3 regions of the Lysinibacillus sp. BSL11 genome follow, and region 2 is predicted to be linked to each of the others. Evidence: riboswitches for the same ligand, from Rfam matches in the RefSeq annotation. Region 2 holds a riboswitch; each other region holds the start of a gene.
The links. Region 2 has a riboswitch for cobalamin ahead of RCJ95_RS16785 (hypothetical protein). Riboswitches for the same ligand answer to the same signal wherever they lie in the genome.

Region 1 (10,091 bases), on a different contig from region 2:
GTTTTAGAGTTTGTAGTCAGTTACTTTGCTATTCAGCGTATCGGAGCGATCGTTGTGCCAGTCAATGCGAAATTTACATTGCAAGAAGTAGAGTACGTGGCGCAGCATGCCGAAGCGAAGGCAATTGTCGTAGATGAGACTATTTTTGCAGCAGTTGAACAGCTAGCTGGAATTCCGTTAAAAATTAAAACAGGTCAAGAAAAAGTGGGATGGCATCAATATGAAATAATGCTTCAAAATGCTAGTACACAAACAATTGATTGTCAGTTACAAGAGGATGACCCTTCCACGATTTTATATACATCTGGTACGACAGGAAAACCAAAGGGTGTGTTATTTAGCTACCGTAATATTTTAACAGTGGCGCAAATGATAGCTGTTGAAATGGAGGTAAAGCCCGAGAGCCGTATTTTGCTCATGATGCCATTAACACACTCTGCACCATTACATTTATTTTTAATGGCGGGTGTATTGGTAGGCTCAACAAATGTATTAACACCAACTTTTACACCCGATTTATTCATTGATTCCATTGAAAAGGAGAAAACAACACATTTCTTTGGTGCACCTGTTGCTTATTTATTAACGGCACAGATGCCAAGGCTACATTCGGCAGATTTGTCTTCTATGAAATGGTGGGTCTATGGTGGGGCACCGTTATCTCAAAGTGAGGTTCGATTCATTCAGCAGGCATTCCGCACAAATAACTTAACTTGTGTATATGGATTAACAGAGGCAGGTCCAAGTGGTTCATTATTATTTGGCAAGGAGCATGAAGCAAAGGCAGGAAGTATTGGTCAGCGGGCGCCACTTGGTACAGAATTGCGTATTGTGAATAACAGTGGAGAAGATGTAAATGTAGGCGAAGTGGGGGAAATTGTCTTGTTGGGTGAGGGTAACATGCTTGGCTACTATAAGGATGAAGTAGCAACTAATGAAGCCTTTATTGACGGTTGGTTAAAAACAGGAGATCTAGCTCGTAAGGACGAAGATGGTTTTATTTGGATTGTAGATCGTAAAAAGGATGTCATTATTTCGGGTGGTGTCAACATTTATCCGAAAGAAATTGAAGATTGTTTATTGAGCTTTGAAGGAATATTCGAGGTTGCGGTAATTGGTGTGCCACATCCGCAATGGGGCGAAACGGTAAAGGCGGTGTATTCTGCTAAACAAGACATCGATGAGGAAGCTTTGAAAGCTTATTTAGAGGAACATCTTGCAAAATTTAAAATACCACGTATTTTTGAAAAAGTGGAAGCGCTACCACGCAATGCATCAGGCAAAATATTAAAACAAAATTTGAAGGGACAAGAGGTGAGATAGCATGAAAGTATTACAAAAAGAAGCAATGCGTACTACGAACTTTTTTACGGAAGATGACACGCTTCAAAAAATAGTAGGAATGATGTTAGATAAAGAGTTTCTATCATATGCCCAACGAGAGTTAACAGATTTTGGTGAGCTATGTGCAGGTGATATTGATACGAGGGCAAAGCATACAGATCGACAGAGTGAACCTCGCCTTCAAAGATATGATGCCTATGGTGAAGAGATATCAGAGGTTTGGGTTAATGATGGCTATAAAAAAACGATTGAAGAGACATATAATACTGGGATTGTAGGTTATGTACACAAGCATATTCCGCAGCTAGGTCACAAGGGGAATTATGTTTATAGCTTTGCACAAGGTTATTTGCTATCACATGCAGAGCCAGGATTTTATTGTCCTGTAACATTGACGATGGCTACTGCCTATCTATTAGATCATTATGCAGATGAAGAGGTAAAGCAACGTTTTTTACCACATGTTTGTGCAACAGGTGACACAGATTTATATGAAGGTGCGACCTTTTTAACAGAACGTCAAGGAGGCTCTGACGTCGGTGCAAATGTGGTGGAGGCGAGAAAGGATGGCACTGCGTATCGTCTATATGGTGAAAAATACTTTGCATCCAATGCGGGCATGTGTGGTGTAGCGATGGTATTGGCACGAATAGAAGGGGCGCCAGCAGGTTCCAAAGGCTTAACGTTGTTTGCAGTTCCTTGGCGTAAAGAAGATGGTACAACAAATCATCTACGTATTCGTCGATTGAAAGATAAATTAGGCGTTCGGGCAGTTCCCTCTGGTGAGGTAGAATTTGATGGTGCACTTGCCTATGTTGTAGGGGAGCAAAATAAAGGGATTTATTATATGCTAGAAGCACTAAATCTCTCAAGAATTTGTAATGCAGTCGCTTCTATTGGTATTATGCGTCGTGGCTTCTTAGAGGCAAAACATTATGTAAGCAATCGACATGCATTTGGCAAGCCCTTAACACAATACCCTATGATTCAGGATACTTTAGGGAAATTTGCAGCTAAGTTGCACGTGGAAGTAGCGACAGTTTTTGATCTTATTCAATTATACGATAAAGTGACAAGTGGACAGGGAACACAGCAAGACCTTATTATGAATCGTTTATATATTGCCATTATGAAAAAGGAAACGGCAGAGCAAGCTGTTCACTATGCTAGTGAGGCAATTGAATTACACGGGGGTAATGGCTATATAGAAGACTTTGTAACGCCCCGCTTATTAAGAGACGCGCAAGTGTTGACGGTGTGGGAGGGGACGGCTAATATTTTGGCCTTAGAACTCATTCGTTTAGTGAATAAGTTTCATGCACATGAACTGTTTGTCTGTGAGATGGAGGAACGATTAGAGAAATTAGCTGAAAGCTCACTAGTACAAATCGTTAAAGAACAATTGGCGAATATTTCTATAAAACTGCAAATTTTTAGCGCTTTAGACGAGGCAACGAAAACTTTTGAAGCAAAAGGTATGGCTGAAAAAATGGCTCACCTTTATGAAAGTGTCATAGCGGTTGAGTGGGCACATAAATTTGGTGGAAAATATGAAAAACTAGCGGACGTTTATTTAGAACAGACATGGTCATTAAGAGAAATGGGTGCTCAAATGAAAACAGTCCAATACTTTTCTGAAATTGTATAATGGCCGGGGAGTCGTCTTGAATGGAGGCGACTTCTTTCATTTTCATGTATAATGAAATCAACTGAATATTATAAAGGTTCTTTACTTAAGTAAAGTGAAAAGGGAAATCGGTGTAATTCCGATGCGGTCCCGCCACTGTAAGTGTGAGTTTTTTCAAATGATGCCACTGAAGATTTCGGGAAGGCTTGAAAAATCGCAAGTAGCACTAGCCAGGAGACCTGCCTTTATAACGACATGACAACCTACGAGGATAGGGTGGTGGATTTTGTATCAGTTTTTTGGTGCGATTTTGCCCCCTCATCGTTCAAAGATGAGGGGTTTTATTTTGATGCAAAATAAAGCGAAATGTCGCATGGACCAACGAAGGAGGATTCACATGAAGAAATTTTGGAAAATAGGATTATCAGCATTTTTAGCAGTAGGCTTGCTAGCTGCTTGTGGGCAGGAAGCAAAAGATAACAAGTCATCTAACGAGCAGCAAACACAGCAAGAAACAGCACAGGTGGATGAAGCAACATTCCCAATGACGATAACAGATGCCCTTGGTAAGGACATTACACTTGAAGCACCTCCTGAGAAAATTGTTTCACTTATTCCGAGTAATACTGAAATCCTTTTTGGACTAGGTTTAAATGATGAAATAGTTGGTGTTACTGACAACGACGATTATCCGCCAGAGGCAGCTGAGAAGGATAAGGTTGGCGGTATGGAGTACGATATTGAAAAAATTATTGCCTTAAAACCAGATATCGTTTTTTCACACGAATCTAGCATGTCTCTTTCAGAAGAGGCTATTGCACAGCTTGAATCAGCAGGTTTGAAAGTTTTTGTAGTAAGAAATGCACAAGACTTTAATGAAACATATACAACAATTGAGCAACTTGGACGTGCTACAGGGAAATTACCAGAGGCAGAAAAAATTGTTGCTAATATGAAGGCGAAAGTAGAAGAAGTTTTGTCTAAAGTCAAGGATGTTGAACCCAAAAAAGTGTTAGTTGAAGCATCAGATGAGCCAGATATTTATACAGCTGGCAATGGTACGTTTATGAACGCGATGCTTGAAATGATCAATGCAGAGAATGTAGCTGTAGATGGCGATAATTGGTATAAAATTGATGCAGAACAAATTATCGCAAAAAATCCAGATGTCATCGTGGTGACATATCATTATGTACCAGATATTTTAACGAAAATACCAAAACGGGCGGGCTTTGATACGATTAATGCCGTAAAAAATAATGCGATTGTGCAGGTAGATGAAAGTACAACAAGTCGTCAAGGGCCACGTTTAGCAGAAGGTCTAGAAGAATTAGCAAAAGCAATCTATCCTGAGGTATTTAAGTGAAAAAAATAGCACTAGCCTATACACTAACATGTACGCTTCTTCTTATTAGCATCTGGTGTGGCGTAGCGATAGGCTCAGTTCATATTCCATTAGAAGTATTATGGAATAAGGCGGTTGATGAAACAGCCGCCAATATTTTTTGGAAAATTCGTTTGCCTCGCGTGTTATTAGCGGGACTAGTAGGCGCATCTCTAGCTATTGCTGGAGCAGCATTCCAAGGTTTATTAAAAAATCCATTAGCAGATCCATATACACTAGGGGTTTCATCAGGGGCATCTGTTGGTGCTGTTTTAACGATCTTTTTTAGTATTTCTATACCTGTTGTCGGTTTGTATGCGCTGCCAACCTTCAGTATGATTGGTGCTATCATCACGATGGTAGTTGTTATGAGCTTTGCTAGACTCGTAGACCGCTCATTGAAAATGGAAACGTTGATATTAACAGGTGTTATTTTTAGTTCATTTTTAGGTTCCCTTATTTCATTAATGATTGCCTTATCTGGTGAAGAATTACGTCAGGTAATAGGCTGGCTACTTGGTTCTGTTTCGATGCGTGGTTGGCCATATGTCCAAATGATCATTCCATTTGTGATTGTAGGTTCAATTATGCTATGGACACAAAGAAGAGAACTAAATGTTTTGTTGTATGGTGAAGAACGGGCAAAACATTTAGGTGTTAATGTGAAGCGCAGTAAATATTTGATATTAGCAGGTGGCTCCATGCTCACTGGAGCGGCTGTAGCGGTTTCTGGCACAATTGGCTTTGTAGGATTAGTGGTGCCGCATATGACAAGGATGATTTGGGGTTCTGATCATCGCCATTTATTACCATTATCTTTTTTCAATGGTGCAACATTACTCATTATTTGCGACCTAGTAGCACGAACAATCATTGTGCCAAGAGAGCTACCAATTGGTGTTATTACGGCATTTATTGGAGCTCCTGTTTTCTCCTATATTTTTTATAAGCAGCGAAGAAGTAAGGGGGTACGGGCATGATTATTGTTGAACAGCTATCAGGTGGCTATGAAGATGTACCAATCGTCAAGGACATTAGTTTTACTGTTGAAAAAGGAAAAATTCTTGGTATTCTAGGGCCGAATGGTAGCGGGAAATCTACATTATTAAAAGTAATGAGTGGTATTTTACCAGCTACTGCTGGAACCATTTCGATTGATGGACAAAATATTCTTTCTTATAATGCTCGTGCTTTGGCAAAAAAAATGGCTGTATTACCACAGCTTCATGCAAATGCTTTCTCAAACAGTGTGAGAGAGGCAGTTTCACTGGGGCGCTATCCGCATCAAACAGGCTTTTTCTCGAGTTGGTCTGAACAGGACGAACAGGCTGTACAACATGCTATGCTACAAACAGGTGTAAAGCGATATGAGCATACACCAATGGAATTTTTATCTGGTGGTGAACAACAAAGAGTATTTGTAGCACAAGCCTTAGCTCAAACTGCAGAAATACTATTACTGGATGAACCAACTAATCATTTAGATATTGCCCACCAACGTCAAATTTTAGATATGGTTCGGAAGGAAGCGATGGAGTGTGGTTTAACGGTTGTTATGGTACTACACGATATGAATTTAGCCTCTCTTTATTGTGATGAATTATTGCTGATGGAAAGCGGACGAATGAGAGCACTTGGTGCACCACATGAAGTATTAATTGCCTCCCAAATTGAAGAAGTTTATCAAGCACGGGTGACTACATATGCTCATCCTGAAATACCAAAACCTCAAATTACAATGATGCCCGCAGCTACAGACTACCAACAGCGAGCTATCATCAAAAAAGAGCATTTTATGATAACTGAACAATATATCCAACTTCAATCAGAGCTTCCTTTGAAGACCGTATCTTCGGCAGTTCATAACCCGGGTATAGGCTGGCATAATTGCTTATTAAATCGCTCAGTTCCTGGGGATTATGTCATCAGCGATGTGAAACGAGAAGTTAAAGAATTTTTAAAAAAGGAAAATTTTTCACCTACCAATACTGTTGTTATGCTAACCGCAGTACCAACAGCTCTAGTGGCCATCAATGAATTTTCAGCACCTTTTGGCAGTATAATCGTAGCTGTAACTGCTGGCGTAGGCAATGCAGTTGATGTATCTCGAGTCCATGAAAGACAAGATGATCCATATATTGGTACTATTAATACATGGGTTATCATTAATGGCTGTTTATCGGAAGAGGCATTTTTTCAGGCATTGATGACAGCAACTGAGGCAAAAACAAAGGCGTTGCAATCAGAAAATATTCGTGATGAACGGAGTGGAACTATTGCAACAGGTACTGCTACAGATAGTCTGTTAATTGCTGCAACTCAAAAAGGGGAAGAAATGCTGTATGGTGGCCCAATTACAGAAGTTGGTAAAATGATTGCAAAGGGTGTCTATGAAACAACAGTTCAGGCGATTAGGAATTACAAAAATCAATTTTAGGAGATGAGAGAAATGAAGCTTTACACGAAAACAGGCGATACGGGGAAAACAAGTCTTATTGGAGGACGGGTTGATAAAGATAGTTTACGTGTGGAAACATATGGGGCAATTGATGAATTAAATTCCTTTATTGGGAAGGCTGTAAGTGAATTAGATCAAGCGCTTTTTAAGGATATTTTAACAGACTTAGAGACAATTCAGCATGAGCTGTTCGATGCTGGTGGAGACCTTGCTAATGTGATGAAAGAACGTCATTATAAATTAACAGAGCAACCGATTGAAGTACTTGAAGCTCGTATAGATGCTTTATCAGACGAAGCACCACCTTTACAACGTTTTATTTTACCAGGAGGTGCACCAGCAGCGGCAACTTTACACATTGCACGCACGGTTGCACGTCGAGCAGAGCGTGAGATGGTGACCCTCATGAAAGAAGTTGAAGATGTACCAAAGGTTGTACAAAAATATTTAAATCGCTTATCGGATTATTTATTTGCAGCTGCACGTGTTGTAAATGCTCGCTTAAACGTTGCAGATGTTGAATATATCCGCAGTGGGAATGTTTTTAAAAAATAAAGTTTGATTTAGTAAATGTTTTTGTACAAAAAATGAATTGCCAGGTATTAAGCTACGGGGCGGTATAGATTTGTATGCATTTTTAGCAGATGTTCAAATGTCTACTGAATATGCGACATCCAACTAAGTACAAAAGGTAAGGAAAGTAAAAATTGCTACTTTGAAAAAATTCAGGGTGGCTTTTTTTCTTGTAAAATGTAAGAATATAAAATTATCAGAAATATTTCCGTTTTATGTTGACTGAATGCTCACTCATTTATTAGAATAGGAATATAATGATAAAGTGAAGTACATTTCTGTATGAACTAGCAAATTCGTCACAAAGAGAGAAAATTACGACAAACTAAAGGGGGGACCAACCATGAGTCCATTATTAATTGCTAACATTGTCTTAACAGTCGTGGTTGTGCTTTATGCAGTAGGATTGTTCTTCTACCTGTTGAAAACACGCTATAAGTATGTGCAATTGGGGAAAAAGGTTGAGTTTGATGAAAGTGTTAAAGAACGACTTCGTTATATTATGGTCAATGTATTTGGTCAAAATAAGCTATTAAAGGATCCAAAGAGTGGTTTAATACATGTTATGTTTTTCTATGGATTTTTGATGGTACAGTTAGGGGCCATTGATTTAATTTGGAAAGGACTAGCACCAGAGTCACATCTGCCACTAGGCATTTTCTATGGTGTCTTTACATTCTTCCAGGAACTAGTAGTTTTAATGATTTTAATCGCGGTAGTGTGGGCATTTTACCGCCGCTATGTTGAAAAGCTAGTGCGTCTAAAACGAGGATGGAAAAACGGCCTTGTATTAATTTTCATTGGGGGGTTAATGGTTTCTACATTAATCGCTAATGGTATGGGATTAATTTGGCATGGTGAGGGATTAACTTATACGGAGCCAGTTGCTTCAAGTATTGCTGCTATTTTTGGCTTCTTACCTACATCAGTTGCCGCAGGTGTGTTTTATGTAATGTGGTGGGCACACCTTGTAATTTTATTAACATTCCTTGTATATGTACCGCAGTCTAAACATTTCCATTTAATTGTCAGTCCGCTTAATGTTTACATGAATCGCTTAGATCGTACGGGGACATTAACACCAATTGATTTTGAGGCCTTAGAAAATGCTGAAAGCGAAGAGGATATGCCTTCTATTGGGGTAGGACGCATACAGGACTTCACACAAAAGCAAATGCTCGATCTATATTCTTGTGTAGAATGCGGACGTTGTACAAACATGTGTCCAGCAACAGGAACAGGAAAAATGCTGTCTCCTATGGATTTAATCGTAAAATTGCGTGACCATTTAACATTTACGGGAGCAGTCGTAACAAAGCAAAAACCATGGGTTCCTTATCAATTCTTTGCCAATACAAAGGGTAATCAGCTTGCAATGGCAGCTGGTGCTGAAGGTGCTGTAATTGAGGATATCTACAGTCCATCTTTAATTGGCGATGTCATTACAGAAGAGGAAATTTGGGCTTGTACGACATGTCGTAACTGTGAGGATCAATGCCCTGTAATGAATGAGCATGTTGATAAAATTATTGATCTACGTCGTTATCTAACAATGACTGAAGGGAAAGTAAATCCTGATGCTCAACGTGCAATGACGAATATCGAACGACAAGGTAATCCTTGGGGCTTGAACCGCAAGGAAAAAGAAAATTGGCGTGATCTAGATCCAACAATCCAAATTCCAACTGTAAAAGAGCTGAAAAAATCTGGCGAGGAAATGGAGTATTTATTCTGGGTTGGTTCGATGGGAGCTTTCGACAATCGCTCTCAAAAAATCGCTTTAGCATTCTGCCGTCTATTAAACGAAGCTGGTGTGAAGTTTGCAATCTTAGGTAATAAAGAGAAAAACTCTGGGGATACACCTCGTCGTTTAGGGAATGAATTCTTATTCCAAGAGCTAGCTACAGCAAATATTGATGAGTTTGAGAAAAATGACGTGAAGAAAATTGTAACAATCGATCCTCACGCCTACAATATCTTTAAAAATGAATATCAAGACTTTGGTTGGAAAGGTGAAGTGTATCATCACACTGAGTTATTAAATCAGTTGATTGAGGAAAATCGTCTAGCGCTAAACTATGAGGTTCATGAAACGATTGTTTTCCATGATTCTTGTTATTTAGGCCGCTACAATGATGTATATGATGCCCCACGTGAGATCCTTCGAGGAATCCCTGGCGTGAAGCTTGTTGAAATGGAACGTAACCGCGAAACAGCGATGTGCTGTGGAGCTGGTGGTGGATTAATGTGGATGGAAGAGCATGTAGGAAATCGCATTAACGTAGCTCGAACAGAACAGGCTCTTGCAACAAATGCATCAGTTATTTCATCGGGCTGTCCTTACTGCCTAACAATGCTAGAAGATGGTACAAAGGCAAAAGAGGTTGAAGACTCTATTGGAACATTTGATGTTGCAGAATTACTAGAACGTTCAGTGTTTGGTGAAAAAGTAAAGGCAGTTAATCCTTCTTCCGAAGAAACAGAAGAAACATACGAAGAAGTGGTAGCGTCTATAGAAAATGCTCGACAAGACGAGAATACGGAAGCGAACGCAGAAAAATGATTGCTATTGCAGAAATATTTTAGTTATCTGAAAAATATAAATTGCACAATAAAAAATTGTTTTGTAGAATAAGATTAAATGGGAATGGGAGTTGAGATAATAAACTCCCATTTTTCCTCGATAGAAGTCGAGCGAGCGTTCA
Region 2 (10,091 bases):
ACGATATTTGCCGAGCAGGGGCGTATGAGCATTGGCAATGATACATACACATTGATTGATACGCCAGGGCATGTCGATTTCTCCCCTGAGATGGAGCGTGCCATTCGTGTGATGGATTATGCCATTATGATCATTAGCGCTGTCGAAGGGATACAAGGCCATACAGAAACAGTATGGCAACTTTTACGTCAATACCATGTCCCTACCTTCTTCTTTATCAACAAAATAGATCGTGAAGGTGCCAATGTGGAGGCTGTCATCAGCCAGCTTCGCAAAGATTGCTCACAGCATGTATTGTTCATCGATGAGCCACTGCGAGCAGACTATGTGTCAAATAGCATCATGGAATGGCTAGCGGAGCGCGACGAAGAATTGCTTGATGCCTTTCTGAATGAGTCATTGGAGCATGAACAGTGTCTTGCTCAGTTACAGGGAATGATTAAAAATGAATGTGCCTTCCCTTGCTTTGCTGGCTCTGCCTTAAAGGATGAGGGCATTCAGGAATTTCTTGACCAGCTCCCGCTGTTAACGAGTACCGATTTTGACAAGGTTGCCCCGTTTGAGGGAGAGGTTTTTAAAATTCGTCATGATGGTCACCAGCGTTTAACCTTTATGAAGGCGGTCAAGGGTTCATTGCATGTGCGGGATGAATTTTCATTTAGCGAAGTAACAGAAAAAGTAACTGAAATTCGCCTTTATAACGGCAGTCGCTATGAGACCGTTCAACAGGTAGAGGCGGGAGAAATTTTCGCTGTCAAAGGGCTGAGCCAGGCAAACATTGGGGATCGAATCGGTACAACGATGCTATCCCAGCCCTATGAGCTTGTCCCAACCTTACAGGCAAAGGTTCAATATGAGGGCGATCAGCATATCAAGGAAGTGCTCCAATTTTTCCGTTTACTCGAAGCAGAAGAGCCGTCCTTGCGTGTGGTCTGGCAGGAAAAATTTCAGGAAATCCATGTGCATATTATGGGTGTCATTCAATTAGAGGTCCTGACAGAGGTATTCATGACGCGTTTTTCAATAGCTGTCTCCTTTGGTGAGCCGCAAATTTTATATATGGAAACCATTGCGACCCCCGTAACAGGCTATGGTCATTTCGAGCCCCTCAAGCATTATGCCGAAGTTCATTTATTAATGGAGCCAAATCCACGTGGAACAGGTAATACCTTCAGCAATGCCTGTCATGCAGATCATTTATCTTTAGGCAATCAGCGCCTTGTTGAAAAGCATCTGTTTGAGCGTGACCATCATGGGCTACTGACAGGCTTCCCTGTAACAGATATTCATTTTACACTTCTAACAGGTCGCGGGCATAATGAACATACATCGGGGGGAGATTTCCGCGAAGCCAGTTTCCGTGCACTGCGTCAGGGGCTGGAGCAGGCACAAAATGTCCTACTTGAACCCTATTATCGCTTTAAAATGAAGGCTTCAAACGACTTTATCGGCCGTATGATGAATGATATTCAGCAAGCAGCAGGCACATTCGATGACCCGATTTTATCCGAAACGGATGTTATCCTAACAGGTCGTGCGCCTGTTGCCACTTTAATGAGCTACAGTACAACCTTTGCCGCCTATACAAATGGGAAAGGTGCACTCACTCTCCAATTTGATGGCTATGATGTGTGCCATAATACAGAGGATGTGATTGCACAGATTGGCTACGATAAAAATGCAGACCCTGAGTATAGTTCCTCTAGTATCTTTTGTGCAAAGGGCAAAGGATATTCGGTTCCATGGCAAGAAGCACAGGCAGCCATGCATTGCCTGTAGGATGGGGTGATTTTGTTCGCGTGAAGGCATTGCTTGCTTTCGCGGGTATTCGTCGCACTAGCGAGGGTATTTTTCCTGCTTTCGCGGATATTCCTAGCGCAAGATCAAACCAAGCCCTCCAAAAATGGAGGGCTTGGTTTTATAGTGCACCGACAGCCTTCTTTGTTGGTTTGTCTATCAAATAAGCGGGTTCAACTATCACGTAGTCATGCTTGTTCGTAAAATCAATCAGTACCTTACCTGGCTGACTTTTTAATAGTTGTAGATGATCAATTAATTGCAGTAAAAGCTCGTGACCGTTGCCACGTGGATGCCAGTTGAAATGATAATCATTTAACGCTTGCACTGCTTCAATAAATTGTGCATATTCCTGCTGTACAAATGCGATGAGTTTGTCATGGTGAGGTGCTAAATCGTGTAAATACGTTTCGTAAAAGCGTATAACAATCGAGCATAATAAGTCATTGACACGAGCGGCACTTAAAACAGGCTTTGGCTCCAATGAGAGACGGTCAAGGTTGGGCTTTGCGCGTGTAGAATCAATGCGTGTAATTAAGTGATACGCTTCTCCATTGACCTCATAGACAATCGGATTGGTCGGCATGTACATCATAAAGCTATTCGTCTTTGTTTTCAGTTCATCTGCTATGGCTGCTTTCGCTAAAAGATGACCGTCCACATCCCCATTTTGTATCCAAATAATTTCTTTATTATATAAGATTTGCTCAAAGAAGCGATCATTGCGAATCAGCTTCGTTGCTAATAATTGATCGATTAGAGATTCGACCACCATTCTTGTTTTCGCTTTCTTGGCAACTTCTGTGCGTGGTTGCTTACAAATGTTCAGATCTTCAAAAGGCGTTTCCAACGTTGTCGTTACATGAAAATTTGTCATACGTGCATCCCCTTTGCGTACATATTTTCAAAACAAAAAGGACTCCCTACTTTAGAGGAAATCCTTCATTTTATCTTCTTTCATCACACAATGGCAAACAAACCCTAAGTATGTGTGAACGAGTTCGATTGTGAACCCTTTCATTTACTATGGGCGTTTGACGTACTGTGACGAACAGAGTATTCTGTTTTGTCAACATGCCACCTCCTATTCCTCGTAGGTTTATGGTGTGTACTCGTAACAGGCAGGTATCCTGACTCATGATCATCGCTTCTTTTCTCCTTCCCGTCCAAAGACAGTGGATACTGAAAAGTCGCTCACATTTACAGTTGCGGGACAGTGTCGGATTCACACCGACTTCCCTTTTAAGCAAATTGCACGCAATTTACACCTATTACTACACGCTATTCAGTTGTCATAGGAATTTAGTGTACGCCACATTCCTATTAGATTACTAAAATCAATTGTAAAGTAGTATTTTTCTAAAGTCAAATATCATAATATTTTCCAAACTACTAATCATCCTTGCTTTTCGTGCCTGATTGTTTTCTGAAAATTATGGGAGGATATAAAAACGGTGAACTCCGTATTTTTAATCTTTCAATGACTCTATAATAAAAGATAGTGCGCACTACTAATAGTGAAAGGATGAAAGATATGAAAGCAAGTCAACATTTAGTGACGAGTAATTTAGAGGAAAAAATGAAACTATTTACTCAAGCTGTTTCTGGACAAATTATAGAGGAAGCTCATTTTGTCATAGCCAACACGAACATTCCAACTGATACATTTAATTTGCTAGTAGTGAAATCGCCTATGATTCATAAGGAAAATCATCTTAAACAAAGGATTAATCATTTCATTGTTAATAAACTTCCTTTCAGCACGTGGGTGGATGCCAACTATCTAAGCGATGATTGGCTACAGCTGATAAAAGACTGCAATTTACAGGAAGCTGAACGAAATATGATGATGAAGCTTGACCATACACTTCGCACAGGTCCACGAATTTCTAATCATCTTACCATCACAGAAGTAAGCAACAAGGAAGAGCTTCTACAATATAAGGAAGTTTTTCTAAGTTTATTTGGAGAAACAGCAGAAAGAGATGCATTAGAAACTTATTTTCATAAATTCTCACAGGAAAAGTTAGCATCAAATGCTCGAATGTTTATTGGCTGTTTAAAGGAAATACCTATCGCTACGGGATTATTAATAGACAGTAAACATAGCTATGGGATTTATGATGTGATGACAAAAGATGCGTATAGGGGCAAGGGGTATGGCAGTGAGATGTTTCAATTCCTACTCAGTCAAACAATTGATAAGCGAAAGCCCGTAGTCTTACAGGCATCAGAGGATGGAAAGAATATATACAAACGCTTCGGGTTTAAAGAAGTCGGAGAAATGATTGTCTTTGAATAAGACTTCGGCAAGGCGTTCTTATTTACGCTTATCAGTATTTTCGAGCCTACCGTAATCATGAAGCCGACTTAAAATCCCTTACGCCGTCCTCTTCTGGCACGACAAAAAAGCCTCGCATATTTGCGGGCTTTTGGTTGTGCACATGTACTATTAGCACCTTCATTACGTCCCCAACACATACTGTGCTAAGACGCTTTGCACCTTATAAATATTTGTCGCCTTATTGAAGTTTTTTTGAATCGGTAATGAACTGCCAGACACCCATATTTTGAGCTCTGCATCTAAATCAAATGTTCCAGCTGTTTCTACTGAAAAATGCACGATATTTTTATAGGGAATAGAATGATACTCCGTTTTCTTGCCAGTCACTCCTTGCTTATCGATGAGGATCAATCGTTTATTGGTAAAAATAAACGTGTCTCTAATAATTTTATAGGCGTTCTTGACTGTCTCATTTGGAATTAATAAATCATGGACCTCCTCCTGTAGTTTTTCTAAATTCACCTCACTTGCATTGCCGATCAATCCATCAAATAAGCCCACTATCTGTCCCCTTTCGCTCTCGTTTATTTAATGTATTACAAAGAAGTGAGAGCTACGACAGGAAATGGTGGTATTATTTTGCCTATTGAGGGGGTGAGTGGTTGCGAATAATGATAGTTGCTTTAGTGTCTCTACTAGCCGTTGTTTTACTAGGATGTAATGAAAAACCAGATGATGATTTAGGTCAGCATTTCTAATCGTGCTGAATTTGGCAAGATAAACCGTGATTTTAGTAAAAAATATCAGGATGAAGAATTACTTACACTATTCCAACAAGCCATTGCAACAGCTGTCAAAAACGAGGGTACCGTCAATATGGCTTCACAGAACATGATGTACAAATAGTGGACAAGGCAGGAAAAAAATATGGCTAGCATCTTTGGTTAGGTGATAAAGGTCAAAACAGTAGTTTGATGCATGTCGAGGATACGCATACGATCTACACACTATCTGAGGAGTTCACTGGGAAACTAATTGCGCTGGTTCGACCATAAAAACACTTTCCATGTATTCTAGGAAAGTGTTTTTATGGTCAATCATTTCTACTTTGTGGCTTTTCGTAGTATTGATGAAGATGCTTATTTTGGGCTTAAAAAACCTAGAAAAATACTTTTCATTGCCTAAACCTGAAACTGGTTAGTTAACTTTTGTAAGTTATCCGCTTGGACACTTAAATCCTGTGTGACATGATTAACTGCTTGCATTGAGGCTGTTTGCTCGTCCATTGAATGTAACACAGCTTCTGTATAATTCGATAGCTTGCCCATGCCAGCTGCGATGGTTGTCACAGTGGATGCTACTTCATTGGCGCTACTTGAAAGCTGCTCAGCTGTCGTCGAAATATCCTCAAGCTGACTTGTCATCTGACTAACATGCTGTGAAATCGTGCCAAATGATTTTGTCGCTTCGTCAATGACATAAACTCCTTGTTGAACATTTTTCAAATCATCTTCTACTGATGAGGCTACTTGTTTTGTATCACTTTCTATTCCTACAACTAAATCCACAATTTGCGTAGCAGAGTGCTTGGATTGTTCTGCTAATTGACGCACTTCCTCAGCTACAACGGCGAAGCCTTTACCATGCTCTCCAGCGCGTGCTGCTTCTATGGCCGCATTTAATGCTAGTAGATTTGTTTGATCTGTAATGGCCGTAATCATATCTGTCATTGATTTAATATCTGACATTTTAAGGGATAATTGCTGCATCAATCCACTTGTTTTTTCTGTTGAAGAGGAAATAAATTGCATTTGTTCTTTTGCCACATGTAAAATATTTGCACCATTTCCTGCTATCTCGCTAGCATCTTTCGCATGCACAAACACATCTTGTGTGGCTACTGTAATTCGCTCAATTCCATCAACGGTTTCTTGCATCGATTTAGCACTATCATTAGCCGATTGTGCTGCTTGCTTCAAGCCCTCAGAAGTCTTATCGATTTGTTGATCTACTTCTTCCACAGCAAGCGTAATTTCATTCGTACTCGCAGATAATTCCTCGATGCTTGCTGATAAATCTGTAGAGCTGTGCGCTATTTTTTGTGTCATTGTTCGTAACTGTTCCTGCATCTCTAAAAAGGATTTTGCTAGTTGAGAAATTTCACTATTGTCACGAACCTCAATGACAACGGTATCTAATTGGCCTGCCGTAATTGCTTGTGCAGCCTCTGTAATTTGTTTAATAGGCTGTATCACTTTGTAGTGGACATACACTGTGTAAGATAGTGTAATAGCGATTCCTACAATTGTTAACACGGTAGAAAACCAATCTAATGTCGTTACATTGGCTAAATCGATCAATAAAATAACGATCATTAAAACATTTAAAGCGGAAAAGCCAAGTAAACTCTTTTTTCGTAAACTCATTCCAAATTCCCCCAACTAAAATATGTATTCCATACCATTATTATAGTTGAATAATCCTAAAACACATAAGGATACGCTCTATTTTTATATGAGGAAAGGTCTACAAAAAAAAGACTATAGACAGCTTTTTAGGGCATGTCTACAGTCCATCATTGCTCGTTTTATTTTAATTTCATGATACTTGAACCCGCAATACCTGGGTGTGTCATTTCATATGGATCTAAAATTAAGTCTAATTGTTCTTTTGTTAGGACGCCTTCTTCAATACAAAGCTCACGAATTGAACGACCTGTTAGAATGGCTTCACGTGCTAGACGAGCAGCTACTTCATAACCGATGTGAGGGTTTACTGCTGTTAGCACCCCTACGCTTTTTTCTACATATTCTTTCATGCGCTCTTCATTTGCCTCAATATCTTTTAAGCAGTTTTCTGTAAACGCACGGAAAACATTATTCATAATGCTAATGGATTGGATTAGGTTGAACACTAATACAGGCTCCATTACGTTTAATTCTAATTGGCCAGCTTCCGATGCAAGAGAAATCGTATGGTCATTCCCAATTACTTGGAAGGCTACTTGGTTCAGCACCTCAGGCATAACTGGGTTGACCTTACCTGGCATAATTGAAGAACCTGGTTGACGAGCTGGTAACAGGATTTCTCCTAAGCCTGCGCGAGGACCAGAAGCCATTAAACGCAGGTCATTAGCAATTTTAGACATATTAATCATACAGATTTTTAAAGCGCCTGATACTTCTGTATAGGCATCTGTATTTTGTGTGGCATCCACTAAATGCGTTGCACCCTTTAAAGGTAAACCAGAAATTTCAGCAAGATGCTCATCAACAGATTTAATGTAGTCTGGGAAGGCATTTAAGCCTGTTCCGACAGCCGTTGCACCCATGTTCACATCATATAAATTTGGACGTGTTTGACGAATGCGTACGATGTCACGATTGATCACGCGGCAATAAGCTTCAAACTCTTGTCCTAAGCGGATTGGCACGGCATCCTGTAAATGCGTACGACCCATTTTAATGACATGAGCAAATTGCTCAGCTTTTTGATGGAAAACGGATTGCATATAATCCATCGTTACTAATAATTCATCTATTAAATTTAACACAGCGATATGAATAGCTGTTGGGAAAGCATCATTTGTTGATTGTGACATATTGACATGACTGTTTGGGCTTACTGTGTGATAGTCACCTTTTTCTTTCCCTAAAATTTCTAGGGCACGGTTAGCGATGACTTCATTGGCATTCATATTAATGGAAGTACCTGCTCCACCTTGAATTGGGTCTACGATAAATTCAGCATCCCATTTGCCATCAATCACTTCTTGTGCTGCTTCGACAATTGCCTCACCAATTTCTTTTGATAATAGGTGTACTTCCATATTACTTAATGCAGCTGCCTTCTTCACAATCCCCATTGCTTTAATAAGTGAAGAGTGAATTGTGTAGCCTGTAATCGGGAAGTTTTCCGTAGCACGTAGTGTTTGAATTCCGTAATACGCCTCTGCTGGTAATACGCGCTCACCTAAAAAATCTTTTTCTATTCGTTGTGTTGACATTATTGTCGTCTCCTTTTATGTAATACTCACACTTGATAGTAGCTAATAAAAGTCGTATTGTAAACAGTCATTTTTCTGTAAACGAAAAAAATCCTTCAAAAAAGCAAAAAAATCACAAAAAACCGAGCGCATTTTATCTTGATTCAGCAAATGTTTTGTGCAATGAAAGCCAATGTAAGGTCCTTATGATTTGCTCATAGTATTTGCTCAAAATTCCACTGAAATAGAAGAACACCGTCAAAAGCGCCACGTCCTGTGGCATTGACGGTGTGACCAACTTCGTGTTGCCCCAAAGCCTCCGGCGAATGTCACAGATTTTGCAGAGGAGCTTTTCGAGCAAGCTCGAAAAAATCTGGACGCAATTACGCCGAGGCGAAATTGATAGAAACGCTCAGTTGCATATTATTTATTCGACGTTACTGTGAAACGGCTATTAACGTGCTGTGGGTTTTCTAATTCATCGACGACAGCCACTGCGTAATCGGCATAGCTGACATAGCTTTCCCCCGCATCATTTACTAGTAAGTGGTCGACTCCTGCTGTATAGCGCCCTGTACGTGGTCCTTCTGGATCGAAAAATGCAGATGGACTAATAAATGTCCAAGTAATGGATGATTGTTGTAAATCCAAGAGGTTTTGTCCTTGATTTTGCGCCGTTGCTAAATACATGGCTGGGAAATCTGGTGTATCCATCACACGCACTTTTTTCTCTTGGTCCACAAATAGACTACCCGCTCCGCCTACAACCACTAATTTTGTAGGAATACCTTGGAAAATTGAGATCAAATGACGACCAGCTTTGACATGTAAATCTTCTTGTCCAGCTGGAGCACCGAATGCATTGACAACGACATCGAAGCCTTTTACATCATCTTGCGTCACATCAAACACATCTTTTTCAATTACTGGAATAGTAGCTGTCACTTTTGCTGCTGAACGAACGATGGCTGTGACCTCATGTCCACGTTGTACCGCTTCCTCTACTATTTTTTGTCCTGCTTTCCCTGTTGCACCAATTACGGCCATTTTCATGATTTGTTCCTCCTAAGGTTTAGTTGTAACTACTTTAGTTACAGGTTAGATACAAGAAGACCATCTTCGTCTAAGTACGAAGCTGATCTAGCACATCCTGTAGCGTCTGTGCTTGTAATTGCTCTTTTATTGCCAGCCAAACAGATGTATAGACACCCTCCAATGTATGCTGGATTTTTTGACCTACTGCACACGCTGGATTTGGCTCATCATGAATGGCAAATAGCTGTTCTGGCCCATCAATTGCCTGATAAATAGCTAACAGTGTTAAATCCTTTGGCTCTACTAATAGCTCATAGCCAGCCATGCCAGAATGAGAAGAAAGTAAGCCTGCTTTTTTTAGCACACCAATCATTCTTCTTACGACTACTGGATTGGTATTCACACTTCCAGCTATAAAATCGGACGAAAGGAGACTTTTATCAGATGTTGTAGCAATGAGCGAAAGAATATGGATCGCCACCGAAAATCGACTGTTCACCATATGTATCACCACCTGTTGTAACTATTATAGTTACAGGTGCAGAAAAAAGTCAAGCACTGTCACCTGTATATATTGTTTCCCGATATGCTGTTGCTAATGTATCGCTTATATTTTTTTTACGTAAATGACTAATTCCTGTCGTATTTGACCGTTGTCCTCATAAAAATCTAAATTATGAAATTCATATTTAAAGTGACCTACAGGAAATGTCACACTTTCTCCTTGTGCTGCTGCCAAAATGCCTGCTACATCTTGTGACACCATATGTAGCAGCTCTTCCCCAGAATAAGAATCGATAAAAATAACGTTCATAAAAAACACCTCCATAGTCATTATAGCTTAGGGGGCGCTTACATTTATAGTGTATCTTTATAACCTTTCAAGCGAATCTCTTCAATGATTTGCATCATTTCTTGAATTTGGAGCTGCGACAATTCGATCTTGTTACAAGAATATGCATGTTGCACAGAACCCATGCTTTGTTCTGG
Region 3 (10,091 bases), on a different contig from region 2:
CTATCAATAACAGCCTTGCGGGATTCAAAAAGGCTCTTACTATATTTAGAAGCGGCGCTATGTGTCAGCATATTGACATAGCCTTGTTTCGCAATATCAAAGGAATGGTTAGAAGCACAAACCAATCTCCCCTGCTCATAGACATGCATGGATCGCTGACAGATTGGACAAGCAAAAAGGGTGATATATTGATCCATTAATGCCGCCCCGATAGCACGTTTCGATAATGCGCCCATTTCTATGCCTCCTTCTTGTCGTTTGGTGATACAAGAGCATAGCGCTCCCATTTACGACTTTTCCATCTAAAGTATACGATAATTGCCCGCACCCATTCATCTGCTGAAATGGCTAGCCAAATTCCGACCAAGCCCCAATCCAATACAAAGACAAATAAATAGCCAAGCGGCAGGCTCATGCAAACCATTGATAGAAAACCAATTTTCACTGGGAATCTAGCATCCCCAGAAGCGCGTAAAGAGTTAATAACAACGATATTCATCGTGCGACCAGTCTCTAGTAAAATACTTAATGCTAACACGGATGCCCCAATCTTAATGACTTCTGGATTATCAGTAAAAACCTGCATAAGGGGCTTACGGAATAGCGTAACGACTGCAACCATAATAATCGTAAAAACAAATGCTGCACGGACACTTTTCCATAGCTGATGATACGCCTCATCTTTTTCTCCTGCACCTACATGACGACCAATAATAATGGCTGTTCCTGTACCAATGGCAATCGCAAATAAATACGTAAACATCGAAATATTCATAGCATATTGTCGTGCTGCTAGTGTTTCTGCTCCTAAGTAAGTCGCATAATATAAAAAGATGATTTGGCAAAATTGATAAAGCACCTGTTCAAACGCAGATGGTAAACCAATGTTTAGTATTTTCCTCACATATTCCTTTGAATACTCAAAATAATATTGTAACTTTACACGCACTTCCATTACCTGATACAGCAACCAGAAAAATACTAGGACGGCTAATCCGCGACTAATGACAGAGGAAATAGCCGCTCCTTTCACACCAAGCTCTGGGAAACCTAAATTCCCAAAAATAAGACCGTAGTTTAGCACAACATGTAAGACGTTCATGCCAAGCGAAACGTACATAGTTTGTTTTGTCCAACCATGTACACGAATAATTGCTGCGAGTGCATTAATAATAGCCTGTAGGAAAATAAAACTCCCAATGATGGCTAAGTAACTTTGTGCATAGTGGAGGACTTCTCCCTGCAAGTTCATCATTGTCATTAAATGTCTCGCAAAGAAGAAAAATAAAATACTCATTAAAAGCCCAACGACCAAATTCATCGTGACCGCTAACGCCGAGATCTTGGCCGCTTCAAAAAAGCGTCTGGAGCCTAAATATTGGGAAACAACAATAGATGCACCATTGCCCACTACTTCCAGAATCAAGATGGCAATATGGATATATTGATTGGCTGCACCTACTCCTGATACAGCATTATCTGATAAAGCACTGAGCATAAAAGTATCGGCTAGTCCCATCAACATAAATAGAAAAACTTCTAAGAAGATCGGCCATGTTAAATGGAATAGACTTAACTTATTTGTCTCTTTAATTGTGTCTGCCAATACTTTCACTTCTCCTATATTTTCTTAAAAATCTATTGTATCTTATCACAAATATTCAGACTGTAAAGAGATTTATAGGAATACAGCGCTTCCACATAAAAAATCCCTCCCACATCGTGTGAAAGGGCCATTTTTTAAATTAAGCAATAGGATTGTAATTGCTCTCGTTTTTCAATTGTTAGGCCAAATTCCTGCTCTAAAAACCCAGTCTTAGAACCATAGCGACGATCCATCGCATCCAATGCTGCTTGTAAATAGTCTTCACGGGCGGACATTAATGCATAAAATTGCTGTAGTTCTTGCTCATTATACTGATGCTGAATAGCCTGAGCCATTCTTTCTACCATTGGACGTAAATGTATATTAGTATCTAAATAGTCCTCCATGATGGTCTCCTCTGGTACATCTAAAGCTAGTAAAATAAGTGCTCCTCCAATACCCGTTCGGTCCTTACCAACTGCGCAATGATGTACAAGACCTAGATTATCAGGGTTTTGAATCGTTTGCATTAACTCTTTAAATGAAAGATTGTTAAAAGGCATTTGTGCATAAAAATCTCGAAACATCTCAGGGCTTACCACTTTATAGAAATCTCTACCACCAGCATTGGTAGGCATTTCAAAAGCATGATTACCCTTCGCTGGGATTTGTATATATTGAGCATATGAGAACACTGGGTTAGGATTATGATACGCCTCATTGTTATCGCGATAATCAAAAATGGTTTTAATCCCTAACGTTTCAAATAGCTCTTTATCCGCCAGTGTCATTTTTCCAAGAGCAGCTGAGCGGTAAAATAAACCGTTCTTTACCCTACGCCCATCTTTTGTCTTATATCCACCCATGTCTCGGAAATTATGGACTGCTTCAAATGGAATTACCTTTGTCTCTAATTGCTCCACTCACTACACCTCCTAAGATTATTAAGCATACTTACTTTTATTTTAAAGAACAAACTACATTAATTCCAATTTTCACGCTAGGTAATAATTTAAACCACATAAAAAATGCTAGCTGAATGGCTGACAGCTAGCATGGAAACATTTCTTATTTAAATAACTCTGGGTACACAGCCTTCGCTACTAATTCTACAGCTTCACCAATACGCGGACCAGGTCGATTAGAGATATCTGTATCGATGGACAATACCGCTTTGTTTTGAATAGCTGTCACAGTATTCCAACCATCTCGTCCAAGAATTTCTCCTATTGGATCTTCTGTATAGTTTACTGTTGTTAAAATAATATCTGGATTTTTAGCAATAACATCTTCCTCATTCACTTTTGCCCAGCTATTCAAGTCAGAAAAAACATTATTAACATTAGCTGCATCTAATATTTCTTGCTGGAAAGTGCTAGAGCCTGCTGTATATATGTCTGGCTTAGGGCTAACCTCTAAATAAACATTTTTCGGCGTTTTTACGTCCTTCACCTTCGTTTGTACTTCAGCAATTTTCGCTTTAATCTCTTCATTTAATTTATTTCCTTTATCAGCAACATCCATCACAGCAGCTATTTGTTCGATATCTCCATAAACATCATCGAAAGTAGTCGCAGATTGAATAACAAACACTTTAATTCCTGCGTCCTCAAGCGGCTTTAGTGCATCCTTATCACCGATTGTATAAGCAATAACAACATCTGGCTTTAACGCTATAATTCTTTCACTGTTAAAGTTCGTAGTATCAGAGACACGTTCAATTTTTTGTGCTTCCTCTGGGTAAGTATCGTACTCAGTTGCTCCTACAATTTTATCGCCAACACCTAAAGCAAACAAAATTTCAGTATTACTTGGTTGTAAAGATACAACTGTTTTTGGTACTTCATTAAACGCTATTTCCACTCCACGGTCATCTGTCACTTTATAGCTTGTTTTCTCTACGTGTTGTGTACCCTGCGAGGCATCTTTATTTTTTGTATCTTCAGCAGTGCCACAGCCTGCTAATACCAGTGCAAGTAAGAGCACTGATAGCCATTGGAAATTAAATACTTTCTTCATTGTTATTCTCCTTTTTCTTTTTCATTGGGTAGGATTTACTAATAAACGGTATTTCAGAAATTCCAGCTTGCTGATTCATAAAAACAGCCATGACAAAACATACATTAGCTAATAAACCAAGGTAATCGAAAAGAATAGCAGGAACCTCTCGTTCTTCTGATACTTTGTGTAAAGTTCGATATGATTTTTTTGCCTCACTGCGACAAAGATGTAAGGCTGCAGCGGCCTCTGTTCCTTGAGGTAAAACAAAACTTTGAATCTCTTCCTTCACATGGCGAACGTAAAAATCATAACGCTCACTTAACCAAGATAAATCCTCTTCAGTTACCGCTAATTTCCCACGAACTGAGCCATTCACATGATACGCCATAGGTAACATAAGTAATAAATCCTCAGCAACAACTTGAACATCCTCTTTTTTTACCGCAGCTAATGCAACTCCTAGATGTGTTGTAAGGCTATCTGTTCGAATTTCAAAATCAACCGTTGAAGCTTTCTCACGCATAAATGGATAACAAGAATAACGGGCATCTTTTTTCACTTGCTTCCCCCCTATTTTCTATAATGAAAAATTCTTACTTGAAAGGCATAAAAAAAGTCGCTCCTTTTGCAAAGGAACGACAAAAATACAAGATTGAGCCATCAAACTAGACAAAGCCTATGTATTTGCCGTATATCCTCCTAGCTTCCGAGAAGTTTTTATACGTTCAAATAAAGGTCGGTCTCCTGGCTTGTACAGTTCGTCACATAAAACGAATGTGTTATAAAGGACCTTCCCATCTTCTTTGAGACAGTGGTAAATCTTTATAATGGCTGTACTTACAGTTGCGGAAACAGCTCCGGTTTTTCACCGGATTCCCGATTATGCTTACTAGCACCTTTATCCTGCAAGAATATTTCATTTGTAAAGCAGTTTATCATATATGATTCAGAAAAAATAGCTGTACTCAATTTTAAAATATAGTAACACTAGAAGAGAAAATTCCAACAAATTTTTACATTATTAAGAAATTTACTATAGTAGTGTTTCAATTGCTTGTTCAATATCGAGCTGTGAATCTGTTGGTTCAAAGCGTGCGACGGTCTTACCATTAGCATCTACTAGAAATTTTGTAAAGTTCCAGCGAATGTTACGACCATCTAAAAAGCTTGGGGCAAGTTGAACAATTGCTTCTGCCAACATTTTCTCCTGCATACTTGCCTTCCCAAACTCTCGGTAATTCACTTCATGCTTTAAATAATTAAAGAGTGGATGTGTAGCCTCTCCATTTACCTGTACAAGCTCAAAAATCGGGAATGTGACCCCATAGTTTACCTTGCATAGATGCTTAGTTTCCTCTCCATCCTCAGGATTTTGATGGCCAAATTGATCACAAGGGAAGCCAAGAACTACAAAATTCTCTTTTCCATATTTATCATACATTTTCTGTAAGTCTTCAAATTGATATGTAAATCGGCATTGGTTTGCCGTGTTAACAATTAACATTGTTTTTCCACGATATGTTTCCATTGATAAAATTTCGCCATTAGGCTTCCGAACTAGATAATTATAAATGCTCATGCTATAATCCCCTTTTTTCATTCATTATAGTTGACTATTCTACCGTTCATCAAAGAATTTGCACAAAAAAACACCACCTCGCTACTTTGAACGGATGGCTGACTTATACTTCTTTTTATATTTAGCATCTTGTTCTTCATTAATTAAACGATGGGCAATATCTAATAATTTCGAGTCATTTGTTTGATCATATAGCTTTTTAAATGACATAATAATATCCTGACGAATAAGAGATGGCTGTTTTTCATCTATACATGTTTGAAATCTTTTAGCTAGATACGATACAACCAAATCTCTTTGTACTTGACCCGCCTGTCCAATTTTCCAAATGGCCTGTAATGCATGCCTTGCTGTAGCAGATTGTTCATCGTAAGTCACAGCCCAAATCTTTAAAAAATCCTCCAAGACCCTTTCTTCTGGATCACTTTTTGCAGCTAAAGCGCATAAAATTTGTGCAGCACGTGCACGAGAATAACCATTATTGTATGTAAGTGCTTTTATTAGCTGTTCCCAAACTGCATATGTCCAATCTACAGGTTCCTGCATAATTTTCATTAATTCCTCGTAAGATTCATATTGAATATCGCGATCATGCTCTGTTAGATTACTAAAAAGTTGCAAAATCTCTTTTTCCATAATTCATCCCTACCTTTATTGTTTCAGAACGTAATAAAATTTGATTTATGGTACACTTAACTTAATTTTTTTCGCAAAGAAGGTGAGTTTATGAATAAATTTAATGCTAGGAAATTGATTTTTCGGTTGATTGTGATAATATCCCTACTTCTAGCTGCCTATTTTGTTATCCCAGTGTCCATGCCTTTAATACTTGCTGGGATCAGTGCATTTTTCTTAGAACCCATTGTCATGTTCTTTAAACGAAAATGGAAAATGTCACGGAAAATAGCAGTTGCTTTTATTTACATAGTGAGTGTTATTGTTATATCTATTATTTGTTATCTATCCATTACACAAATAATGACACAAATAATTTTACTATCTAAGCAAGCTCCCTATTATATTTCCAAGCTATCAGATATGTGGCTTCATATGCAAGAAAATATTTCTAAATACACAGAAGACTTTCCACCTGAAGTAAGTGCTTCGCTTCAAAAAACCACAATGGATTTCATAAAGAAAGTTGAAGAATCCTTTTTAAGCTTCTTTAATTATAGCAAAGTTTCTGCCTTCTTTTCAGAGATACCCAGCCTATTTATCAGTCTTCTCGTTTATATGATTGCGCTATTCCTATTTATGCTTGATTTGCCTAAGTTAAAGCAAATCACTTATAAATATTTAAAGCCCAATACAGCAAAGAAGATAAAAATTATTTTAAATCGCTTAAAAGATGCTACATTTGGCTATATGAAGGCTCACTTATTTGTAAGCTTTATTATTGGAGGCGTCACACTCATTGGACTGCTATTAATCCAACCGAAATACGCAGTAACAATGACGGTTATTATCTGGTTAATAGATATTGTACCATTCCTAGGCTCTATCATTATTCTAGCGCCATGGGGGCTTTACCACCTATTGATGGGAAACACCTCTATAGCTGTAAAATTATTCATCTTAGCTGCTATTTTACTTATTATTCGTCGAGTAGTCGAGCCTAAGTTAATGGGAGACCATATCGGTTTGTCCACTTTACCAACATTAATTTCCATGTTCATAGGTCTACAGTTATTTGGTATTATCGGTTTACTTGTTGGTCCATTCGTTATTATTTTCTTTATTGCGTTGAAAGAGACAGGTGTCATCAAAGTAAATTTTAAAATTTAATATCAATCTAGTATGCAGGGAAATCTCTTTTCAAGAATAGACGTAGTCGTCTTGTTTCTTTTGAAAGAAATGCAAAATAAAAAGGTCAATCTTTGTATATTTTTCTCTACAAAGATGACCTTTTTCTTATATCAACCGTCTATATAATAGTGAGGCCTATTGAATACGTCCAAAGCCTACTAAGTATTGATTCCACCAATCAAGTGACTCAATTACGACACCATTGTTTTGAGCGTCGATCATTGTGTTATTACCTAAATAAATACCTACGTGTGCAACCCCTGAACCATAGCTGAAGAACACTAAGTCCCCAACACGTGCTTCACCTGCTGAAATGCGTTGTGTTGCTAAATATTGTTGTGATGCTGTACGAGGTAAAGAAACACCCGCTTGCTTATATGACCATTGTACAAGACCTGAACAGTCAAAACCTGTTGATGGGTTGCTACCACCCCAAACATAAGGACGTCCTAGGAATTGTTTAGCTGTTGAAATGGCATCTCCTGAAGAAACAGTGCCAGCTCCTGACCCAACAATAATCTTTTGTGGTTCGCCTCCACCATTATTTTGAGTTGCTTGTATAACTGGTGTAGCTGCTTGAAGTGCACGTAAACGAGCTGCCTCTTCTTCAGCTGCTTTACGCTCTGCTTCTAAACGTTCTTCTTCTTGTTTCGTTGCAATTTCAGCTTTTAATGCAAGTGATTTCGCTTCGTTCTCAGCTTTCTTCACTTCCATTTCGCTTTCTTTTTGCTGAAGCTCTTGGAATTGTTTTTGAAGTTCCTTTTGTTTTTCATCTAATGTAGCTTTTTGTTGCTCTAAGCTTGCTTTATCTGCTTCCTGTTGATCCACTAATTCTTGGTCAGCATCCATTAATGTTTTTACCGCTACGACACGATCCATTAAATCTGCAAAGCTTTTTGCCTCAAGCACTACGTTTAAATAAACACCTACAGTGTTGTCTTGCGCTTGGTATGCAGCCATACGTTCACTTAAAATTTTTGAACGTTGCTCGATGCGTTTTTGTGTTTCAACAATACTAGCATCCACTTCTTTAATATCAGCTTGTACTTGTTTAAATACCTTTACTTTTGCGTCGATCTCTTGTTGTAGTTTCGTTAGTTCTTCTTGTAATTTTTTAATTTGTGCATCTATTTCTGCCTTTTTCTCAATCATTTGTTGAGATGTTTCTTCGGCATGTACTTCTGTTGGTTGAATTGTATTAAATAATAAGCCGCCAGCTAGTGCTAATGCTAGCACCATCGACTTACGCCATTTGTTACGCTTAGCCACGTTACCTTCATTTCCCTTCATCTATCAATTTCGCTCTCGATATTCTATGTAATCACTTGAACGATTTCTATTTTAATTAAATGTTCTTATATTTATTTTAGCCTTTTAAAGTTTAGCATTTTCTACATAACTTTTATACTATTTCATGTCTATTTAATACATTAGTAAAACTCGAAATATTTCTGTAACATTCGCCTATAAACTACATTATTCTACAAAACACATTTTTCTTCTACACAGGGAAACTATTAGCTAATTCGACATTAGACCCAGTAGATCTTTTGTAATGTTTTTGTAATATTTGAGGGTATCAAAGAAAAAAGGTAGGGAAAAAATTCCCTACCTATTGCTTCATTGACCTTAATGCTTGTATAGATAATCTCACTAACAAAATGGCACATAAAAATAAACCTAAATATGCTGCTGTGTTCAAATAGACCGCATAAGAATCATGGATAAATTGTGATATTGCTAAAAGAGCGACAGATATAATACCAAAAGTTATACCCACCAGCAGCAAAACAAATTGAGAAAACAAATGTGTAATAAAACGTGCATTATGCTCATCCGAAAAGACATCATGATGTAAAATGATTTTTCCGCTTTCAACTCGCTGAATGAGCTGATCGACTCTTCTAGGCATTTTACGCAAAGTCGGTATAAGCATAGATAATTCTTCTTGCAGCCGCTCCTTAGTTGCCATCGGTTCTTTAAAAGGTTTAAGGAAAGAGGCACGCATATATGTAGCAGAAAAATCCTTTGCCTCTGTAAAGATATCAAAACGTGAATCTATTACCCGTAATGTGCCATCTAACGTTACTAAGGAACGGAGAGCCAATCCCACCGCTGGATAAAATGCAAGTCCAAAATCTCTTACCACTGTAAACAGGGCGTGAATTAATTCTTCAGTAGGTATACGGTCAACATAGGAAATTTTCAGTAATATTTGGTCGATTGCCTGTTCCATTCTCGCACGTTCTGCATGATCAGCATTTTCCACTAATAATGTTAAGCCATCATATAAAACGCTTGAATCATTTAGTTGAATGCCCATCAAAAATAACTTTAAGCCTTCTTGCTGTGTTGCACCTAGACGTCCTACTGCGCCAAAGTCAAGTAAGACTGGTGTGCCATCTGATTCATCTATATGGATATTTCCTGGATGTGGGTCTGCATGAAAAATACCAGAGAATAGCATCTGCTCAAAAAATGAATAGAGGACGGTTCTTGCAAACTGCCTACGATCAATAGACAAACGATTAAATTCAGATGCCCCATCTGCCACACTTTGTCCACGAATATACTCCATCACAATAACATTTTCATTACTGTAAGGCGTAAATATTTTAGGAATTCGAACCTTGTAATCGCTTTTCGCCAGTGCATTCTTCACCTGTAGCGTATTACGTACTTCAATATCTAAATGAATCTCCTCACGTAGTCCATCTGCAAATCCCCCAGCCAACTCTCTAAAGCCCAATGATTCTGCCCAGGTTGATTTTGTGGATAGCCAATTAGCAAATTCCTCTAAAATTTCAAGGTCATCGCGCATAATACCTTTTACTTCTGGACGCAATAGCTTGACTACCACCTCTTCATAATCCTTAAGCCTTGCTTTATGCACTTGGCCAATAGAGGCTGCTGCAATGGGCTCCATTTGAAATTGGCTAAATATTTCGTCCATTGATTGCGGAAGAGACCTCTCTAAAATTTGTTTCACTTGCTCCTCTGATAAAGGCCTTACTCGGTGCTGCAGCCTTTCTAATTCATCAATAAAAATAGGTGTAAAAAGCTCTTTTCGTGTGGAAAGCACTTGGCCAAATTTAATGAAAATCCCACCACATTGTTCTA

Region 1: another riboswitch for cobalamin. It lies ahead of RCJ95_RS06310 (ABC transporter substrate-binding protein); the one in region 2 lies ahead of RCJ95_RS16785 (hypothetical protein).
Region 3: another riboswitch for cobalamin. It lies ahead of RCJ95_RS07650 (hypothetical protein); the one in region 2 lies ahead of RCJ95_RS16785 (hypothetical protein).

The regions. Positions count from the first base shown of each region.
Region 1 is NZ_JAVGCX010000004.1:144,413-154,503, forward strand. Features, by position in the region: gene RCJ95_RS06300 (class I adenylate-forming enzyme family protein) at 1-1,323, shown strand, start outside; gene RCJ95_RS06305 (acyl-CoA dehydrogenase family protein) at 1,325-2,992, shown strand; cobalamin riboswitch at 3,050-3,232, shown strand; gene RCJ95_RS06310 (ABC transporter substrate-binding protein) at 3,369-4,337, shown strand; gene RCJ95_RS06315 (FecCD family ABC transporter permease) at 4,334-5,335, shown strand; gene RCJ95_RS06320 (adenosylcobinamide amidohydrolase) at 5,332-6,792, shown strand; gene RCJ95_RS06325 (cob(I)yrinic acid a,c-diamide adenosyltransferase) at 6,805-7,368, shown strand; gene RCJ95_RS06330 (heterodisulfide reductase-related iron-sulfur binding cluster) at 7,730-9,949, shown strand.
Region 2 is NZ_JAVGCX010000014.1:27,710-37,800, forward strand. Features, by position in the region: gene RCJ95_RS16780 (GTP-binding protein) at 1-1,779, shown strand, start outside; gene RCJ95_RS16785 (hypothetical protein) at 1,919-2,674, opposite strand; cobalamin riboswitch at 2,901-3,084, opposite strand; gene RCJ95_RS16790 (GNAT family N-acetyltransferase) at 3,332-4,099, shown strand; gene RCJ95_RS16795 (PH domain-containing protein) at 4,262-4,642, opposite strand; gene RCJ95_RS16800 (methyl-accepting chemotaxis protein) at 5,263-6,507, opposite strand; gene aspA (aspartate ammonia-lyase) at 6,669-8,087, opposite strand; gene RCJ95_RS16810 (NAD(P)-dependent oxidoreductase) at 8,490-9,119, opposite strand; gene RCJ95_RS16815 (Rrf2 family transcriptional regulator) at 9,190-9,603, opposite strand; gene RCJ95_RS16820 (hypothetical protein) at 9,709-9,915, opposite strand; gene RCJ95_RS16825 (hypothetical protein) at 9,960-10,091, opposite strand, start outside.
Region 3 is NZ_JAVGCX010000005.1:146,355-156,445, reverse strand. Features, by position in the region: gene RCJ95_RS07670 (putative RNA methyltransferase) at 1-236, opposite strand, end outside; gene RCJ95_RS07665 (MATE family efflux transporter) at 239-1,606, opposite strand; gene RCJ95_RS07660 (tyrosine-protein phosphatase) at 1,741-2,508, opposite strand; gene RCJ95_RS07655 (ABC transporter substrate-binding protein) at 2,654-3,604, opposite strand; gene RCJ95_RS07650 (hypothetical protein) at 3,588-4,145, opposite strand; cobalamin riboswitch at 4,304-4,501, opposite strand; gene RCJ95_RS07645 (glutathione peroxidase) at 4,620-5,165, opposite strand; gene RCJ95_RS07640 (hypothetical protein) at 5,247-5,801, opposite strand; gene ytvI (sporulation integral membrane protein YtvI) at 5,892-6,950, shown strand; gene RCJ95_RS07630 (C40 family peptidase) at 7,107-8,261, opposite strand; gene RCJ95_RS07625 (ABC1 kinase family protein) at 8,584-10,091, opposite strand, start outside.